Regions from separate parts of the Bradyrhizobium sp. CCBAU 21365 genome, predicted to be linked through region 1. Evidence: riboswitches for the same ligand, from Rfam matches in the RefSeq annotation. Region 1 holds a riboswitch; each other region holds the start of a gene.
The links. A riboswitch is a leader RNA that binds a small molecule or an ion and turns the genes downstream of it on or off. The one in region 1 is predicted to bind cobalamin.

Region 1 (4,723 bases):
ACATGTAACTGTAAGGCGTCGATGGCAGCGTCAGCGGCGCGCCGAGCGTCCTGGCGACGTCAGGCAGGTGAAAACAGGAACACATAGCACTTTCTTCAAGATGCAGCCTCCGAGATCGGATGAGTATACCTGCTATTTTCACGACAGGATCGACACCAAAATTCGTCCCAAGTTGGAGGCCGATGCTTCTTCCTAAATGGAAACCTGCCGCGGTCATCGGGTAACGAACGCTCGTCAGCTTTCGGTCAGCTCGCTTCTCTAAGGTGCTGGCCGATTCGCGCTCACGAATGCTGCCAATCTTATCACGCGACAGAAACGGTTCTTCTCATGTTGCCTGCCGTTGCCTCGACCCGCTCTCAACTCGGCCGAATGTATCTCCAGCGGCTGTTCATCGGTGCGGGACCAGTTTCATGAAAATCTTACGCAGGCGGATGCTCTTGTCCGCTTGCCGCTTCTGCTGTCGCATCGGCGGGTGTAAGACCGACCTGTATACCAAAGTGCGGGCGAGTACGAAGGCACTGTCGTCGACTCGCTTGCAAATGAGATGGGAGGAACTGTGTTGCGGATGGATTTTTCGCGTATTAATCGGTCTAAAGCTATATTCCATAATATTTATGCTTCTGATGATCCGAGGGCATATTTCTCGATCCTCGGAGACCTAGATTATATGATTCCGGACGTGGCTGAGCCGGTTGTGCGCCAAATCCTGGCAGCGAAAGCTTCGGCAACCGGCCTTAAGCCCGTCGTGCTCGACGTTGGATGTTCATACGGCATCAACGCAGCAGTGCATCGCTTTCCGCTGACCTTCGGGGGCTTGCGTCACCGCTACGCCCGGCGTGAGATGAGGGCGATCAGTTCTGAAACACTGGTGAGTCTCGATCGCAATTTTTATGCAGCCTGGCCTGATGTCGGGTTGGCGCGCTTTATCGGCCTCGACGTGTCGGTACAGGCGATCAGCTATGCAAAGAGTGTTGGCCTCTTGGAGCAGGGCATCGTCGCTGACCTTGAAAAGGAGGCGCTATCGACGGATAGCGCGCGCATTCTCCGCTCCGTGGATGTTATCATGTCAACCGGATGCATCGGCTACGTTACCGAGAAGACGTTCAGCGAGATTCTCGATGCGACAGAGAAGCAACCATGGATCATCTCCTTTGTGCTACGAATGTTCCCATTTGAATCGTTGGCCGAAGCGTTTGCAAAGCGTGGTCTTGTGACAGAACGTCTTACCGGCGCGACGTTTATCCAGCGTCGCTTTCGCGATGCTGAAGAGTTTGAAAGTTGTTTGGCCAGCTTGGCGGCCCTTGGCGTGGATGCGACCGGCCTCGAATCAGAAGGGCTGTTGCATGCGGATCTGATCTTGTCTCGCCCAGAGGCGGATGCGCGGGCCACGCCTCTGGAAGACGTTGTCACCGTCGCCAGCGGCAGGGGACGGCCGATTGGACCCCGTTACGTTCATGTTGAAAGCAACGAGGGCTTGCACGTTGCGCTGGAGCCCTGACAGTTAAGGACCACTGTGCAGCGCGCGAGTCTCTTCGGCGCTGGATCAAGACGTCGAAAAACAAGGCCATTCTGGTCGAAGGCGCGCCAGGGCCAATGTTGTTCGCCGACGATGGATAACGATTCGTCCAGATGCCATTTGTCGCGGCGAGCGCTGCGATTCAGATCGGAGAGCGCCTTGCCGAATTCCCTCTCTGCTGACGCGCGGTTTCATAGATCGCATCAATGCGACACGTGGGTCAGAATTTCCTCGACTATGCGCAAGCTTAACGGAAACTGAAAGGCAGCCCAAGGCATCTCTGCAGCAAGAAGTGACAGCGGCGATAGAGTGGTCCGGGCGGTCGGTATGTTTTTGCCTTCTAAATCTTGATCTCTCCAATTGACGAATCCCGGCGCGTAGACCTATCTATAGTCAGTCACGGTCTTCCGTTCCCCACATCTTGTAGGGTGGAAGCTAAGAGGGAACCCGGTGCGCCAAAACGGCAACTCCGGGGCTGCCCCCGCAACTGTAAGCGGCGAGCGGTTGTCATCATGGTCACTGGCGCGACACAGCGCCGGGAAGGCCGATGGCCGCAGTGACCCGCGAGCCAGGAGACCTGCCGCGACCGAATGAAAGTCCTCGGGCGGGGTGTCCCGGTGGGTCGCTTGCAGCCGGGGACATTTGCCCGGATTCCTCGCAAGTCGTCCGCGCCGGCCCGCGCCCAACATCGCGGGGTTGCCGATGTCGCCGTCTTACAATTTCGATCAGCAGGGTCATCTCATTGAGCCGCCGCATGTGCAGCCGCGCCCAGCGCAGGCAAGGCCTACCCCGCCTGAGTCGGGTCTTGTCTTGCCATCGCCGGCTCCGCTGCCGCGCCCCCTTGCTCCATCGCCAAGGCGGGCCGATCTCAAGCTCGATCGGACGCGCGACGACCTGTTGACGCCGTTCGGCAAGCTGACGGTGACCGACCGTTACCTGCTCGCCGGCGAATTGCTCCAGGACATGTTCGCGCGGGTGTCTTGCGCCTTCGCGGATGATGTTGCGCATGCCCAACGTCTCTATGATGCGATGTCTCGGCTGTGGTTCATGCCGGCCACACCGGTGCTGTCCAACGGCGGCACCACGCGCGGTCTGCCGATCTCATGCTTCCTTAACTCGGTGTCGGACTCGCTCGAAGGCATCGTCGGCACCTGGAACGAGAATGTCTGGCTTGCCTCTAACGGCGGCGGCATCGGCACCTACTGGGGCAACGTTCGCTCGATCGGCGAGAAGGTGAAGGGCGGCGTTACCTCGGGTATCATCCCGTTCATCCACGTCATGGACGGCCTGACATTGGCGATCAGCCAGGGCTCGTTGCGGCGCGGCTCTGCGGCGGTCTATCTCGATATCCACCATCCCGAGATCGAGGAGTTCCTCGAGATTCGCAAGGCGTCCGGCGACTTCAACCGCAAGAGTCTCAACCTGCACCACGGGATCAACGTTACCGACGCGTTCATGCGTGCCGTGGGCGCCGGCACCGCGTTCGCTCTGCGCAGCCCGAGGACCAACGATGTCATCCGCGAGATCGACGCCCGCCAACTGTGGCAACGCATCCTGGAGAACCGGCTGCAGACCGGCGAGCCTTACTTGTTGTTTATTGACACCGTGAACCGGTCGCTCCCCAAGCACCAGCGCGAGCTCGGCCTCAAGGTCTCTACCTCCAACCTGTGCAGCGAAATTACCCTGCCGACCGGCATCGATCATCGCGGCGAGGAGCGCACCGCGGTGTGCTGCCTGTCGTCGCTCAACCTCGAGACCTGGGATCAGTGGAATGAGAAGCCAGGCTTCATCGAGGACGTCATGCGCTTCCTCGACAACGTGCTGACCCACTTCATCACGGTGGCGCCGGACGGCATGAAGCGTGCCCGCTACGCCGCCTTGCGTGAGCGCTCCGTCGGCCTCGGCGTCATGGGCTTCCATTCGTTCCTGCAGGCCAAGGGCATTCCGATGGAAAGTGTCGTGGCCAAGTCGTTCAATCTGAACATGTTCCGGAAAATCCGTCGCGATGCCGACGCGGCATCCGTGACGCTCGCGCGCGAGCGTGGGCCGTGCCCGGATGCACTGGAACGCGGTGTGATGGCGCGCTTCAGCCATAAGATCGCGATCGCGCCAACCGCCTCGATCAGCATCATCTGCGGCGGGACTAGCGCTTGCGTCGAGCCGATCCCGGCCAACATCTACACCCATAAGACCTTGTCCGGTGCCATCTCGGTGCGTAATCCGCATCTCGCCAAGCTGCTGGCCGCCAAGGGCGCAGATACTTCGGCGACCTGGCAGTCGATCATCGCGCACGAGGGTTCAGTCGCCCATCTCGACACCCTGTCGGAACACGAAAAAGCGGTCTTTCGCACCGCCTTCGAAATCGACCAGCGCTGGATCGTCGAGCTTGCCGCCGACCGCGCCGCGTTCATTTGCCAGAGCCAGTCGATTAACCTCTATCTGCCGGCCGACGTCGATAAGTGGGACCTTCACATGCTGCATTGGACGGCATGGAAGCGCGGGGTGAAGAGCCTCTACTACTGCCGTTCAAAATCGATCTCGCGCGCGGCGTTCGCCGGCAACATCGCTGACGGCGACAACGCGGCGCCGCCGCAGCCGCAGCGGCACACTGACTATGAGGAGTGCCTCGCATGTCAGTGATCGATCTCTCATCCGTCGATCCGCGCACACTGATCGGCAAACGGTGCGTCGGCCTCCTCGACTCGACCGGCAGCTATGACGTCGATCGCTACGCCTGGGCTTACGAGTTCTGGAAGCGCCAGCAGCAGACCCATTGGATGGGCGAGGAGGTGCCGCTTGGTGCCGACCTCAAGGATTGGGCATCGGACCGCGTTACCGACAGTGAGCGCGCGCTGCTCACTCAGATCTTCCGTTTCTTCACCCAATCGGACATCGAAGTCGGCGATAACTATCTTAAGCGCTACATCCCGATCTTCCAGCCGCTCACCGTCCAGATGATGATGGCGGCCTTCACTAATATGGAGACGGTCCACATCGACGCCTATGCGCTGCTGCTCAAAACGCTCGGCATGCCCAAGACCGAGTTCGAGGCATTTCGCGGCTATTCCGAGATGCGTGCCAAGGCGGACTACATGCACGAGTTCGGCGTCGACACAGTAGCCGATGTCGCCAGGACCTTGGCGATGTTCGGCGCCTTCACCGAAGGCATGGCGTTGTTCGCGAGCTTCGCGATGCTGCTCAATTTCC
Region 2 (4,723 bases), 1.6 Mb from region 1:
ATAAAACGTCACCAGCACGCGCGGCCGGCCGTCCGGTGCCGGCAACGCCGCGATGGCACCGCGCCGGGAATCGTAGACGCCGATCTCCGGAAGATCGATCTCGCCGACCACAGGCCCGGCATAAAGTCCGGACGCCAGCGCCAGTTGCGCGATCACGGCCTGCGCGGCAACGGGGCCGCCCTTGTCGCACAGCACCTTGAGACGGCGCAGCGTCGAGACCGGCAAGGTCGAGAATCCATCCAGCCGCAAATCGTCGCGACCATCGGCCGGCAGCACGACCAAGGCAATGCCGCGCTCCTTCGCCAGCCGATGCACCGCAGCCAGCCCGTATGACCAATAGGGCTCGCCGCCGATCAGCCGCACCAAAATGCCGCGGGCGTGCGAGAGCGTCCGCTCGATATAGGTATCGACCGACAGCGGATGGCGCAGCTCCGCGAGATTGGCGAGCCGCAGCGACGGCAACGCAGCGCGGCCGCGCCGCCAGCCGGCCGCGAAGGCAGCAAGATCGCTGTCGGAAAACGACAACACCACGAGATCGGCCGGATCCTGGCCGAGGTCCCTAGGCGTCGCGGTCTCCTCAAGGCCGCGGCTCTCGCGGAAGACGACGTGCATCAGACACCAAGCCGTGCCCTGATCGCGGCTTCATCGATGTCCGCATGTTCGCCGATCACGACGAGCTTCGACTGCCGCGCCCGTGCGCCCCAGGGCATGTCGAACTGATGCCGCACCCGTTCGCCGACCGATTGCACCAGCAGCCGCATCGGCTTGCCTTCGACCGCGATGTAGCCCTTGGCGCGCAGCACGTTCTGCTCACGCGCCAGTCCCTTGATCGAGGCGACCAGCGCGTCGACATCCGAAACTTCCGGAAGATCGATCACGACGGAATTGAAATCGTCGTGCTCGTGTTCCTCCTCGCCATCGTGATGCGACGGCCGCGCCGCGAGATCGTTTTCCGCCGCCGCCTCGAGGCCGAGGATCACGCGCGCGTCGATCGTGCCGTCGACGACGGGCAGCATCGGCACCTCGCGCGGCATCTCGGCCCCGATCACCGCTTTCGCTGCCTTGATCCCCTCCGCCCCGGCAAGGTCGGCCTTGGTCAGCAGCACGAGATCGGCGCAGGCAATCTGGTCCTCGAACACTTCGGACAGCGGCGTCTCGTGGTCGAGATTGTCGTCCGCTGCGCGCTGCGCGTCCACCGCGGCCGGATCAGGCGCAAACCGGCCGGCGGCGACAGCCTCCGCATCGGCCAGCGCGATCACGCCGTCGACCGTGATCCGCGAGCGGATCTCCGGCCAGTCGAACGCTTTCAACAGCGGCTTCGGCAGGGCGAGCCCCGAGGTCTCGATCACGATATGATCGGGCTTCACGTTCCGCGCCAGCAACTGCTCCATCGCCGGGATGAAATCGTCGGCGACCGTGCAGCAGATGCAGCCATTGGCGAGCTCGACGATGTTCTCGGCCGGGCAATTGGCGTCGGCGCACGACTTCAGGATGTCGCCATCGACGCCTTCGCTGCCGAATTCGTTGACCAGCACTGCGAGTTTCTTGCCGTTGGCATTGCGGATCAGATGCTGGATCAGCGTCGTCTTGCCGGAGCCGAGAAAGCCGGTCACGACGGTGACCGGAATTTTGGCGAGCGTGGTCATTCTGCGGCCTCCGGCACGACGGGAAGAGGTGGAATGCGGGCGAGCGATTGCTTGCGGAAGATCTCCGGACGGCTGCGCCACGGCACGATGCCGTCAGGCGCCGCCGCATAGGCGGAGGCACCGGCGATCACATCCGCGGCATTATCAGCGGACAGTCGGCCGTAGACATAGGACCATCGCCCCGGCGCGCTGAGCGCGACCGAGCAACCCTGGCTGCAGGCCGACAGGCATGCGACGGGAACCAGATTGACGTCATCGGGCACGCCGGCCTCGACGAGCGCGGCATGCAGGCGCGCACCGGGCGCGAGCTCACCTTCCGCCGGCGTCTGGCCGGCGCGGCAGGTGATGCAGACATGGAGTGTAACGCTCATCGCCCTTCCTGGATTGACGGCGGGAGCGATGAGGCACACGAACCGATTTTGGACAGGTTCGTTCCCCGTCGCGGAACACCCCGTCCGCCGGTCTCACAACATGCTGCGTTGGCAGGTCTCCCGGCTTGCGGAGCAGGTTTTACCCTTCGATGCCCGCCTTCCCGACTCCATATGGAATCAGTGGCTTGGGCATCTCTCCGGTCACGGTCGCGGGGGCGGCTGCGCTTCGGGCGAACCTTGCGGTCATCGCCCTATCGCATTCCCTCTTCGCCTGTCGTAGGACAGGAACCAACGCAGGACCACCATTCGTCCAAGCCTCGCACTTGTCAAGCCGAAGGAACGTAATGACTTCAGATGGAAACGACGCTGCGGACGGCGCCATCGGCACCGATTCTTCGCTGGATGCGCGCCACGCGGACAAGATGGCGAAAAAGAAGGCCGCCCGCGACCGCATCATGGCGACCAAGAGCGGCGAAAAGGGTCTGATCATCGTCCATACCGGCGCCGGCAAAGGAAAATCCTCCTCCGCCTTCGGCATGATCGTGCGCTGTGTGGCGCACGGCTTTCCCTGCGCCGTGGTGCAGTTCATCAAGGGCGCCTGGGATACCGGCGAGCGCCGCCTGCTTACCGGGCATTTCGGCGATCTCTGTCAGTTTCACGCGATGGGCGAAGGCTTTACCTGGGAGACGCAGGATCGCGCCCGCGACATCGCGGCAGCGCAAGCGGGCTGGGAGAAGGCCAAGCAGCTGATCGCAGACCCGAGCCTGCGCATGGTCGTGCTCGACGAGATCAACATCGCGCTACGCTACGATTATCTCGCGATCGCCGATGTCGTCGACTTCCTGACGACGTCGAAGCCGCCGATGACCCATGTCGTGCTCACCGGGCGCAACGCCAAGGACGAACTGATCGAGATCGCCGATCTCGTCACCGAGATGACGCTGGTGAAGCATCCGTTCCGCTCCGGCATCAAGGCCCAGCCAGGCGTCGAGTTCTGACAGACAGCACCATGGCGCGCGCATTGATGATCCAGGGAGCCGGCTCGGACGTGGGCAAATCGCTCATCGTCGCCGGCCTTGCGCGCGCGGCCAGACGGCGCGGCCTGCGCGTGCTGCCGTTCAAGCCGCAGAACATGTCGAACAATGCGGCCGTGACCGTCGACGGCGGCGAGATCGGCCGCGCGCAGGCCGTGCAGGCGCTTGCCGCCGGCGTCGAGCCGCACACCGACATGAACCCGGTGCTGCTCAAGCCCGAGAGCGATGTCGGCGCCCAGATCATCGTGCACGGCAAACGGATCGCCACCGCACGCGCGCGCGAATATGCCGGCATGAAACCGTCGCTGATGGGCGCGGTGCTGGAGAGTTTTGCGCGCCTGAAGCAGCGCGCCGATCTGGTGCTGGTGGAGGGCGCCGGCAGCCCCGCCGAGGTCAACTTACGCAAAGCCGACATCGCCAATATGGGCTTTGCACGCCGGGCCGACGTGCCGGTGGTGCTGGTCGGCGACATCGACCGCGGCGGCGTGATCGCGCAGCTCGTCGGCATCAAGACGGTGATCGATCCTGATGATGCCGCGATGATCCAGGGCTTTGTCATCAACAAATTCCGCGGCGATCCGACATTGTTCGACGACGGCTACCGCCTGATCGAAGCCCGCACCGCCTGGCGCGGCTTTGGCGTGCTGCCCTGGTTCGTCCGTGCCGGCGAACTTCCGGCCGAAGATGCGCTCGGGCTCGGCGAGGCACGCAAGCCCGGTCAGTGCAAGATCGCGTTCCTGGCGCTGTCGCGGATCGCCAATTTCGACGACCTCGATCCGCTGAAGCTCGAGCCCGGCGTCGATCTCGTGATGGTACGTCCAGGCGAAGCCATCCCGGGTGATGCGAAGCTCGTCATCCTGCCCGGCTCGAAATCGACCCGCGGCGATCTCGCCTTCCTGCGCGCGCAGGGCTGGGACATCGACCTCCTGGCGCATCATCGCCGCGGCGGCCATGTCCTCGGCCTGTGCGGCGGCTACCAGATGCTCGGACACAGCGTCGCCGATCCCGATGGGATCGAAGGTCCTGCCGGCGAAACGCGCGGTCTCGGGCTGCTCGATGTCACGACCACCATGACCGAACAGAAGACGCTGACGCGCGTCAGCGCGGTGCATGCCGCGACCAGCCAGCCGATCAGCGCCTACGAGATCCATATCGGCCGCACCGATGGCCCCGATCGCGCGCGGCCTTTTGCATCACTCGACGGTACGGCTGAGGGCGCGGTTTCTGCCAACGGGCGCGTTCACGGCAGCTATCTGCACGGCCTGTTCGCCTCGGACGAATTTCGCAAGGCTTTCCTCGCGCAACTCGACATCGCGGCGGCTGATCAGCCCTACGGCGCCAGGGTCGAGACCGCACTCGATGCGCTTGCCAAGCACATCGAGACCCATCTCGATGTCGACGGCCTGCTCGCGCTGGTGCGTTAAACGGGCAGCACGGCGGAAAGACGAGACCATTCGGCCTCGCTGCCCGGCAAGCCGAGGCGCAGCCATCCCGGTTTCTGCTGGAAAACCCGCGACCAGATCTGTGCACGCGCAAGCTTCGCCTGCGCGGCCAACGCATCGCCGGTCTCGTAGAGCCGGAACAACAGCGTGCCGCCGAGCAGCGTCCAGCCCTGCGATCGCGCCGCCGCGTCGAGCCTGACGCAGTCGTCCGCGAGCCGCGCGGCCGTGGC
Region 3 (4,723 bases), 3.0 Mb from region 1:
CGGCCAGCCGCTGATCAGCGATGGCGTGCTCGATGTCGCGGCGCGTCCCGGCCGGCCGGTGCGCCGGCCCGTCACCGGAGGCTGAGGTGCCGGTCCCGATCCTGCTGGTCGCGGGCTTCCTCGGGGCGGGCAAGACCACGGTCGTCAACCATCTGCTGGCGCATGCGCACGGCAAGCGTATCGCCGCCGTGGTCAACGATTTCGGTGCGATCAATATCGACGCGGAGCTGATCGCGGGCGCCGGCGACGGCGTGGTCAGCCTGAGCAACGGCTGCATCTGCTGCACGCTGGAGGGCGACCTGCTGCGCACGCTCGCGACGCTGCTGCGGCGTGACCCGCGTCCCGAATTCATCGTGATCGAGACCAGCGGGATCGCCGATCCCGCCGACATCATGCGCAACCTGATGGATCCCGTGATCTGGAAGGAGGCGCCGCTGGAGACGGTGCTCTGCGTGGTCGACGCGACGCAGCCTGCGGCGATGCTGAACGATGCGCTGCTGCGCTCGCAGCTGCGGGCGGCCGACGTGGTGGCGCTGAGCAAGGTCGATCTGACTGACGCCGCCGCGGGCGTCGCGATCCGCGACGCCGTGCGCGCGGTGCGTCCGGCGGCCGTGGTGGTCGATGCCTTGCATGGCGAGGTGCCGGCCGCGCTGCTGTTCCCGGCGGATCTCGATCATGTGCCGGCGCCGCGCGAGACCGCACCGCGACGGCCGGCGTCCGATCGGTTCGAGACGCTGAGCTGGACCTCGGAGCGGCCGGTGCTGCTGCCGCGCTTGCAGCAGGCGATCGGCAGGCTGGCGCCGAAGCTGGCGCGGGCGAAGGGATTGTTCGAAACGGTGGAGCAGCCCGGGCGGCTGACGGTGTTTCAACTCGCCGGCGGCCGCGCGACCCTGGCTGCGGGTGGCGTGCCGTCGCCCGGCGTGCCGCGCACGCGCATCGTGTTCATTGCCGAGATGGGTGCGCTCTCGCGCGCGGAGATTGATGCGATCATGGAAGGTTGCGTCGAGTAATCCGTCATCCTGAGAGAATGTGAATGTATTCAGCGTCGTCCTGGCGAAAGCCAGGACCCATTACCCCAACCGCTTGTTGTTGTGCGACGCTGAGGCGACTATCGCACTCTCAATCGAATTCGGTGGTTATGGGTCCTGGCTTTCGCCAGGACGACAGCTTGGGGAGGCCGCTCCCTACAATTCTCACACCGTCATCTCGAGGAGCGCCAACGGGTTCGCGCAAAGCGCGGCCCGATGACAGGCTCCGCGCGCCTCGAAGGATGCACGGCCCGGCTGGTGGCCGTCGATCCTTCGAGACGCCGCTTCGCGGCTCCTCAGGATGACGGGTCTAGGGAAGTCTTCGCGTCGCCGCAGATGCCGCTGTGTCATCGCCGCAGCATCATCCCGCAAAGCATGTGTGCGACGACCGCATCGAATTGACAGCCTTGCCGGCACCACCTATCGTTTTTGCCGACGGTTCCCTTCGGGGATCAAAAGGGAATGCGGTGCGAGGGTAACCCCAATGCCGCAGCTGTCCCCGCAACTGTAAACGGCGAGCCTTTCGTCAATTTGCCACTGGGCTATCAGGCCCGGGAAGGCGTCGACAGGCGATGACCCGTGAGCCAGGAGACCTGCCGTCAGTCGTGGTCACACGCGAGCACATCGGGCGGGGGCGTCCTGGTGGGATCGGAGCACTGCCTTTTCGGCAATGCGCCAGTCCGCGTTCGCGGTGACGTGCCACGTTACCGCGAGTCGTTTGATGTCTCCGTCCTTTCCCGTTGCGCGCAAATGGCGCCTCGGTCTCGTCTGCTCCCTGTCATCGCTGCTGCTGCCGGCCGAAGGCTCGGCACAAGCACCTCCGCCGACCAGGCTCGATCCGATCGAGGTTGCACCTTCGGTAACCGCAAAGCCGAAGCCCGCGGCGCGCAGCCGTGACATGGCCGCTGCGGCGCGGCCACGGCCGAGGCCCGCGACGGCCGCACCAGCCGGTAACATGCCGCGCGCCGCAGCGTCAGGCGCATCGGGATCTGCATCGCCGACGCTCAATGCCACCACGCAGGGCGGCACCGGCAGTCGTCTCAATCTGACGCCGCTGCAGACGCCGGCCAGCGTCGAGATCATCACGGCGCGGACCATCGCCGAGCGCGGCCAGCATGACGTGCTCGATGCCGTCACCCAGGACGCGGCCGGCTTCACCGCAACGCCTGCGCCCGGCAATGGCGGCCTGTCGTTCAGCACCCGCGGCTTTGCCGGCAGCAACTCGGTGATGACGCTGTATGACGGCACGCGCTTCTATATCGGCTCCGGCACGCTGACATTCCCCTACGATACCTGGTCGACGCAGCGCATTGAGGTGCTGCGCGGCCCGGCCTCGGTGCTGTACGGCGAGGGCGCGATCGGCGGCGTCATCAACGTGATCCCGAAGAAGCCGCAGAGCACGCCCCATAGCGAGGCCGAGGTCTCGCTCGACAGCAACATGACGCGGCGGCTCTCGGTGGACAGCACCGGTCCGATCAATCCCAATGTGTCGTACCGCGTCAACGCCACCGGCAACATGTCGGACGGCTGGGTCGATCGCGACAAGACCTCGAACGCCGTGGTCTCCGCTGCCGTGCGGGTGCAGGCGTCGGACAATCTCGCCTTCACGCTGTCGCAGGACTACGGCGACCGCAGTCCGTCGCGCTATTTCGGCACGTCGCTGATCAACGGCTCGATCCAGGACGCGCTGCGCTTCAAGAACTACAACGCATTGGACAGCGCGATCCGCTACCAGGACAGCTGGACCCAGTTCAGGACCGAGTGGGACGTCGCCGACGGCATCAAGGTCAACAACACGTTGTATTACCTGACCAGCGAGCGGCACTGGCGCGACATCGAGAACTACACCTGGAATCCGAAGACCCAGCTGATCGATCGCGCGAGCTATATCGAGATTTTCCACGACCAGAAGCAGCTCGGCAACCGGATGGATACGACCTTCAGCGGTCACGTGTTCGGACTTGCGAACCAGTTCGTCGCCGGGTTCGACGTCAACCGGATCGACTTCGCCCACACCAACAACTCGCCCTATGGCGGCGCGTCGCCGGTCAATCCCTACGTGTTCGATCCGGGATCGTTCTTCGCGACGACGACGGCGACGACGCCGGGCTTCAACGCGATCGTCAATCAATACGCGCTGTTCGCCGAGGATCGTCTCTCGCTGACCGATCAATTGTCGCTCGTCACCGGGGTCAGGTATGATCGCCCCGAGGTCGACCGTACCGACTACAAGACGCCGGCAAACAGTTTCGAGACGACGCTGTCGGGGACCAGTTGGCGCGCCGGCCTTGTTTACGAGCCGATCAAGAACCTCGCGTTCTATGGTCAGTATGCGGTCGGCGTCGATCCGGTCAGCAACCTGATCTCGCTGCCCGTCTCGCAGAAAACCTTCCAGCTTGCGACCGGCAAGCAGACCGAGATCGGGGTCAAGCGGTCGTTCTGGGGCGGCCGCGGCGAGTGGACGCTGGCTGCCTACGAGATCGTCAAGACCGGGCTCACGATTCCCGATCCCGGCAATCCTACCGGCGGCCTGGCATTGCAGATCGGCCAGCAATCCTCCCGCGGCGTCGAAGGATCGATCGGGCTCGCGCTGAGCGACGGCTGGCGCGTCGACGCCAATCTTGCGCTGTTGCGCGCCAGATACGACAACAACAGCCAGGTGGTCGGCGGCAGGATCGTCAGCTACAACGGCAATGTCCCGGTCAACGTGCCGCAGCAGGTCGCGAACGTCTGGTTGACCTGGGATTTCGCACCCGACTGGTCGGTCTATGGCGGCGTGCAGATCGTCGGCGCGATGTACTCCGATCTTGCCAACACCCAGCTGCGGCCGGGCTACAATGTGGTTAATGGCGGCATCAGATGGAAGCCGGATGACCGCACCACGGTCGCGTTCCGCCTCTACAATCTGTTCGACAAGGTTTATGCGGTGACCTCGAACGGCACCGGGCAGTGGCTGCTCGGCATGCCGCGCACCGCCGAATTGTCCGTCAACGTGAAGTTCTGACCATGCGCAACGCTCTGATCCGGCGCGGGCGGCGGTGGCTCTATATCGTCCATCGCTGGATCGGCATTGCGACGTGTCTCCTGTTCGCGATGTGGTTCATCTCCGGCCTCGTCATGATGTACGTGGCCTTTCCGCGCCTCACCGACAGCGAGCGTCTCGCCGCGCTCCCTGTCATGCCCTGGAACAAGGTGCAGCTCGCACCCGATCGCGCGATGGCGATCGCGGGCGTGGAGCGTTATCCGCGCGACTTGCGGCTTTCGATGATGGACGACACGCCCGTCTATCGGGTGACCGGCTGGCAGGGAGAGGTGATCACGATTTCGGCGATCGACGGCAGCGTGATCGACCGCATCATGCCGGACCAGGCGCTGGCCATCGCACGCCATCATCCGCACGCGGTGCAGCCACGCTTGATCGAAACAGTGACGCGCGACCAATGGTCGGTCACTGCGCGCTTCGATCCGTTGCGGCCGCTCTATCTGATCGGCCTCGGCGACCCTGATGGCACCGAGCTCTATGTCTCCGCACGCACCGGCGAGATCGCGCTCGACACCACGCGTCGCGAGCGTATCTGGAACTGGCTCGGCGCGATCCCGCACTGGATCTATCCGACCGTTCTGCGCAAGGACGGCCCACTGTGGCGGGACGTGGTGCTGTGGATCTCGGGTGTCTGCCTTGTCGTCGCGGTCAC
Region 4 (4,723 bases), 450 kb from region 1:
TAGAGCTGGCCGCGTCGCAGATTGGCGTCCGCTCGCTGCATGTGAGCGGGGAGGGCTAACCGGCTCTCGTAAGCTGGCACGTGCGCGCCTGGTCAAGGCATCGCTTGCTTCGCGGAATGGGCCGAGAGCAACGGTACTGCCCTATGACGAGCTGCGAGAGGCTGGCGGTTTGTCGCAAAAACGTTACAGGACAAGTCAGCGCTTCCGAACGCGTGTGCTTTGCTGCTACTCCGAGGCGCTCAGCGTCAAGGAGCTGCGCCGCGATCTTGCTTTGTGTGACCATTGGCCGAGGCCTTTCGCGCCCTCTCTATTGCTTCCCGTTCACTTGGCTCTATCCGATCGAACCAGGAGCCTGGAGGATAGGCCGCGATACGCTTAGCGAAGGAAGATTGCGGCTCCCAATCTTGTCCCTCGCTCTTCTCGAAAGTGATGACGCCGTTGTGGGTAAAATAATGGGGGCCTGGGATGTTACAGTTCACCAAAAGCAGAACGCGCCACAGATCGCCCTTCTCGGTCGGCTTGGCATTGGGTTTCGACACGTAATCCACTACAACGGGTTCAATGATATGGCAGCGGCCGTGCCGCAGAAGATTGCCGAGCTTGCCTTGCGCAGTCGTCACGAAGTTGAAGTTGGCCGGATCATGCAGAAAGTGAAGATTCGCGTCCCTTTCGCCATCTGTAACCTCACTGGCGATCAACGAGAGCGCCAAGGCGCGCCAGCCCAATTCAATCGGCTTTGCATATGTCGATGCAAGTTTAATCGTCCCGTCAGTCGCGATCTTCCAAGTGATAGCGTACTGTTCGTCTGATCTGTTGTCCGGGTGCCTGGTCCATGAAAAATAAACGTACTCTGTTCGGTCAATTCCTTCAGCGACTCCCCACGATCGAGGCACAAAGTGAGCCACCTTCGAGACCTTGGAAATGATTTGTTCTATAGTCTCACCATCTTGCGCTCGCCACGTTGACTTGACCCTTTCGACAAGCGTGTGGTCGTTGGCGCGAACATTGTTGCTCGTCGCCGCCAGCCCGGCCAGGCAGATCAGCGACCGAGCGATACAGAACCAAAGCACGCGCTTTCCAGACTTTTTCTTCATTGCTTCCGGCTCATCTGGTTATCATCCACACGTCAATCCAAAGCGGCACGTCTTCCTCAGCGTGCTTTGCGCAGATCGCAAGAAGTTAGCGGCAACGTGACGCAGGCGCCTGCCGATGTCCCGCGCGAGCAGGCGCCGTCCCTCGATGTCACGCGCCGCTAACTTCAGTGGTCAGCCAAAGCCTCAATTTGCAATGCTGGACCTGCCCAGGAGGAGAAGCCTGGACATGATGAGGACTTGCATTGTTCGTGCCAGGCAATAACCGGCAGTTCGCGGCAGATTTGTGCTGTCTTTGTCGACTTACCGACCTACGCACGTTCTAATGTTACCATTCAGCCTATTCGCCACGACTTCCGTGAATGATTCTTGTCACGCACTGAATCTTCGACAGCGGGCGAATGCCTCGCTGCCAGAGTCTTGACGACAATTGGGAGCAGGTATGCCGCCATCGATCCGTGTGATCCGGGGGCGTTGCCGCTACTACGAATGTCGAGGGCGCCCCAGCCTGTTGTGCTTGGCACTTTGCGGCCTACACCAACGCGGAGCCGCCCTTCAGCGGCGGGCGATTTGGAATCGATGTTAAGGAACTTCACGGATCAAGCAGGGGACGAGACGTGGCATTCTCCGCTCGCGCAACGTTAGGGGCCGTCGTCTACCTGCTCGTCATTGCAGTCAACATTCAAGGAGCTGCGCTTCCACGCAGCCGTGTCGACCGGCAAGAGGGAAGCCTCAGGTCTTGCTAGCTTCGGCTCGAACTACTCAACACTTCCGAGAGCATCTGTCTGACGGGGCGGCTCATAAAAGGCCTTGCCATCCAGCCGAACAGACCGACAGTAAAGACGGCAGCAGCAAAGACGCCGAGGGCGCTCCAAACAGCCATTTTCATTGCGAGGGTCTCTTTTGGTTGTGGTGATTCAATATGCTTGCTTTGGCCAGTATCACCAAAACGTCGGCGTGACGCCTACCAGGATTGGCTGGTCGCACATCGACACGTCCGCTGAGCACGCTGCTGGATTAAGCGAATACCTCTTGCGCGTATTCGCCACTGATCCATGGTTATTAATGGAGAAGGGAGGGCGCATCGAAGCGTGCTCGATGAATCGTTCAAAAGCCGGGCCGCATGACAAGCGTCTTGCGCGGCGCCGTGAGCTTCTTCGTGCTGGGCGCATTCGTCTCGTGCACAGATCTGACCCGCCGCCCGACGCCAATGCGTCTCCGAGATGGTCATTCCGATATCCTATGACTGGAGATGGCTTCTACGTCGCGATCAAGCGTGGCCTCGGAGGAGCATTCGCGTAAGAGAGGTCGCAGCACCAATTTGAGAGGTTGACGGCCGAGTTCTCTTGCCGATAATCCAAGTCGTCGAGGTTCTCCGGTTTCCGTTTGATCCGGAGCTAAGAGGGAAGCCGGTGCCAATGCCGGCGCTGCCCCCGCAACTGTGAGCGGTGAGCCACTGTCCAACAAAGTCACTGAAGCCCGCGCGGCTTCGGGAAGGCCGGACGGCGGCAATGACCCGCGAGCCAGGAGACCTGCCCCGACAAAATATTCATCCACGGGCGGGGTGTCCCGGTGGTGCGCCAAGCAGCCGTCGCTCGGGCGACTTCTCCTGCCTGCGTCCGCCATGGCCTTTGCCCCCAACATGGGGTTAGCGCTATGTCTCTTCTCTCCCTTCCGGTTGCCACGCTCGGAACGCCGCGCATCGGTCCAAGACGCGAGCTCAAAGTCGCACTCGAAGGCTATTGGGCCGGAAGAATTAGTGAACAGCAGTTGCTTGAGGACGCAGCCGGCCTACGTGCCGCGAACTGGGCGCGCCAGAAGTCCCTCGGTGTCACCGTGATTCCGTCGAACGACTTCTCGTTGTACGATCAGGTGCTCGACACCAGTGTCATGGTCGGCGCCATCCCGGAAGTCTACGCCTCGAAAGCCGAGCCCGTTTCCCTCAAGACGTATTTCGCCATGGCACGCGGTTCACAATACGACGGCCGGGGTGCGAGTTGCGGCCACGGATCTCGCGGCGATGGCGCACCCGCGCAGGAGATGACCAAGTGGTTCGACACCAACTACCATTACATGGTCCCGGAATTTCATCGCGGACAGACTTTCAGGCTGTCCTCTCGCAAGCCTATCGACGAGTATGAGGAAGCCAAGGCCCTTGGCTTTCAGACTCGCCCTGTCCTGATCGGCCCGGTCACATTCCTAAAGCTAGGCAAGAGTGCTGATCCTGCGTTCCAGCCACTGTCACTCCTGGATGACCTGATACAGGTCTATATCGAGGTTCTGCAGGAATTGGCCAAACGCGGGGCAAATTGGGTTCAGTTCGACGAGCCCTGCTTGGTTCTTGATCTGGATGAGGAATCAAGACAATCCTTGCTACATGCCTATGACCGGCTCGCCAAGGAAGGGCCGGCCATCAAGATCATGGTCGCCAGCTATTTCGGTGGCCTCGGCGACAATCTTCCCACCGCCTTGCGCCTACCTGTCGCCGGGCTGCACGTCGACCTGGTTCGGGCGCCAGCGTTATTGGACCAGATCATTACCGCCAAGCGAAGTGATCTCGTCGTGTCACTCGGCGCGATAGACGGCCGCAATGTGTGGCGGACGAATTTGTCGGCACTGCGCCAACGGCTCGATCCCGCTATCGCGAAGCTGGGCAAAGATCGCATACAAATCGCTCCATCCTGTTCGCTGCTTCACGTGCCGGTCGATGTTGAACTCGAGACGGAGCTCGCTTCAGACATCAAGGGTTGGCTAGCATTCTCCGTTCAGAAGATTCGCGAGCTTGCGACCTTGGCGCGCGCTCTTGCAGGCGATCAGGATGTTGCTGGCGCTCTTGCGCAGTCGGAGCGCGTCACCACCGATCGTGGGACTTCGCCAAAGATCCGAGATGCCGATGTCGCCATCCGGATGAGAGCGATCAACCAGGCCACGCGCCGGCGCGCCAGTCCATTTGCCAGCCGTGCCGAGATCCAGCGCAAGCGCTTCAAACTACCGGCGTTTCCGACAACGACGATCGGATCGTTTCCGCAGACTGCAGAGGTTCGTAATGCCCGCGCAGCGCACGCGCGAGGCACGATGAACGACGGACAATACGACGAGTTCCTCAAGGAAGAGACTGCGCGTGCCGTACGTTGGCAGGAGGACATTGGCCTCGACGTGCTTGTGCACGGCGAGTTTGAGCGCAATGACATGGTGCAGTACTTCGGCGAACAACTCGCCGGCTTCGCATTTACCAAAAATGGCTGGGTACAATCCTATGGCTCGCGCTGTGTCCGGCCGCCGATCTTGTTTGGCGATGTCTCACGGCCGAAGCCGATCACCGTGGGGTGGTGGCGGTACGCGCAATCGCTAACCAAGAAGCCGATGAAGGCGATGTTGACCGGACCAGTGACGATCTTGAACTGGTCGTTTGTTCGCGATGATATTCCCCGAGCCGAGGTCTGTCGTCAAATTGCGCTCGCGATCCGAGACGAAGTCGGCGATCTCGAAAATGCTGGTGCAGCCATGATCCAGATCGACGAGGCTGCGCTGCGCGAAGGATTGCCGCCGCGCCGATCGGAGTGGACGGCTTATCTCGAGTGGGCCGGGGATTGCTTCCGCATCTGCTCATCGGGCGTCGCCGATCAAACCCA

Region 2: it holds a riboswitch for cobalamin, as region 1 does, so the genes downstream of both, XI02_RS16995 (DUF1636 domain-containing protein) here and XI02_RS10310 (ribonucleoside-diphosphate reductase subunit alpha) in region 1, are expected to answer to the same signal.
Region 3: it holds a riboswitch for cobalamin, as region 1 does, so the genes downstream of both, XI02_RS41010 (TonB-dependent siderophore receptor) here and XI02_RS10310 (ribonucleoside-diphosphate reductase subunit alpha) in region 1, are expected to answer to the same signal.
Region 4: it holds a riboswitch for cobalamin, as region 1 does, so the genes downstream of both, metE (5-methyltetrahydropteroyltriglutamate--homocysteine S-methyltransferase) here and XI02_RS10310 (ribonucleoside-diphosphate reductase subunit alpha) in region 1, are expected to answer to the same signal.

The regions. Positions count from the first base shown of each region.
Region 1 covers NZ_CP030036.1:2,186,641-2,191,363, forward strand. The annotation lists gene XI02_RS10305 (hypothetical protein) at 566-1,498, shown strand; cobalamin riboswitch at 1,900-2,116, shown strand; gene XI02_RS10310 (ribonucleoside-diphosphate reductase subunit alpha) at 2,327-4,156, shown strand; gene XI02_RS10315 (ribonucleotide-diphosphate reductase subunit beta) at 4,147-4,723, shown strand, end outside.
Region 2 covers NZ_CP030036.1:3,738,948-3,743,670, reverse strand. The annotation lists gene cobN (cobaltochelatase subunit CobN) at 1-612, opposite strand, end outside; gene cobW (cobalamin biosynthesis protein CobW) at 612-1,646, opposite strand; gene XI02_RS16995 (DUF1636 domain-containing protein) at 1,643-2,017, opposite strand; cobalamin riboswitch at 2,110-2,325, opposite strand; gene cobO (cob(I)yrinic acid a,c-diamide adenosyltransferase) at 2,362-3,015, shown strand; gene XI02_RS16985 (cobyric acid synthase) at 3,027-4,475, shown strand; gene cobD (threonine-phosphate decarboxylase CobD) at 4,472-4,723, opposite strand, start outside.
Region 3 covers NZ_CP030036.1:8,671,233-8,675,955, reverse strand. The annotation lists gene XI02_RS41020 (amidohydrolase family protein) at 1-85, shown strand, start outside; gene XI02_RS41015 (GTP-binding protein) at 87-1,010, shown strand; cobalamin riboswitch at 1,448-1,644, shown strand; gene XI02_RS41010 (TonB-dependent siderophore receptor) at 1,750-4,032, shown strand; gene XI02_RS41005 (PepSY domain-containing protein) at 4,035-4,723, shown strand, end outside.
Region 4 covers NZ_CP030036.1:2,641,257-2,645,979, forward strand. The annotation lists gene XI02_RS12120 (hypothetical protein) at 246-1,094, opposite strand; cobalamin riboswitch at 2,443-2,646, shown strand; gene metE (5-methyltetrahydropteroyltriglutamate--homocysteine S-methyltransferase) at 2,748-4,723, shown strand, end outside.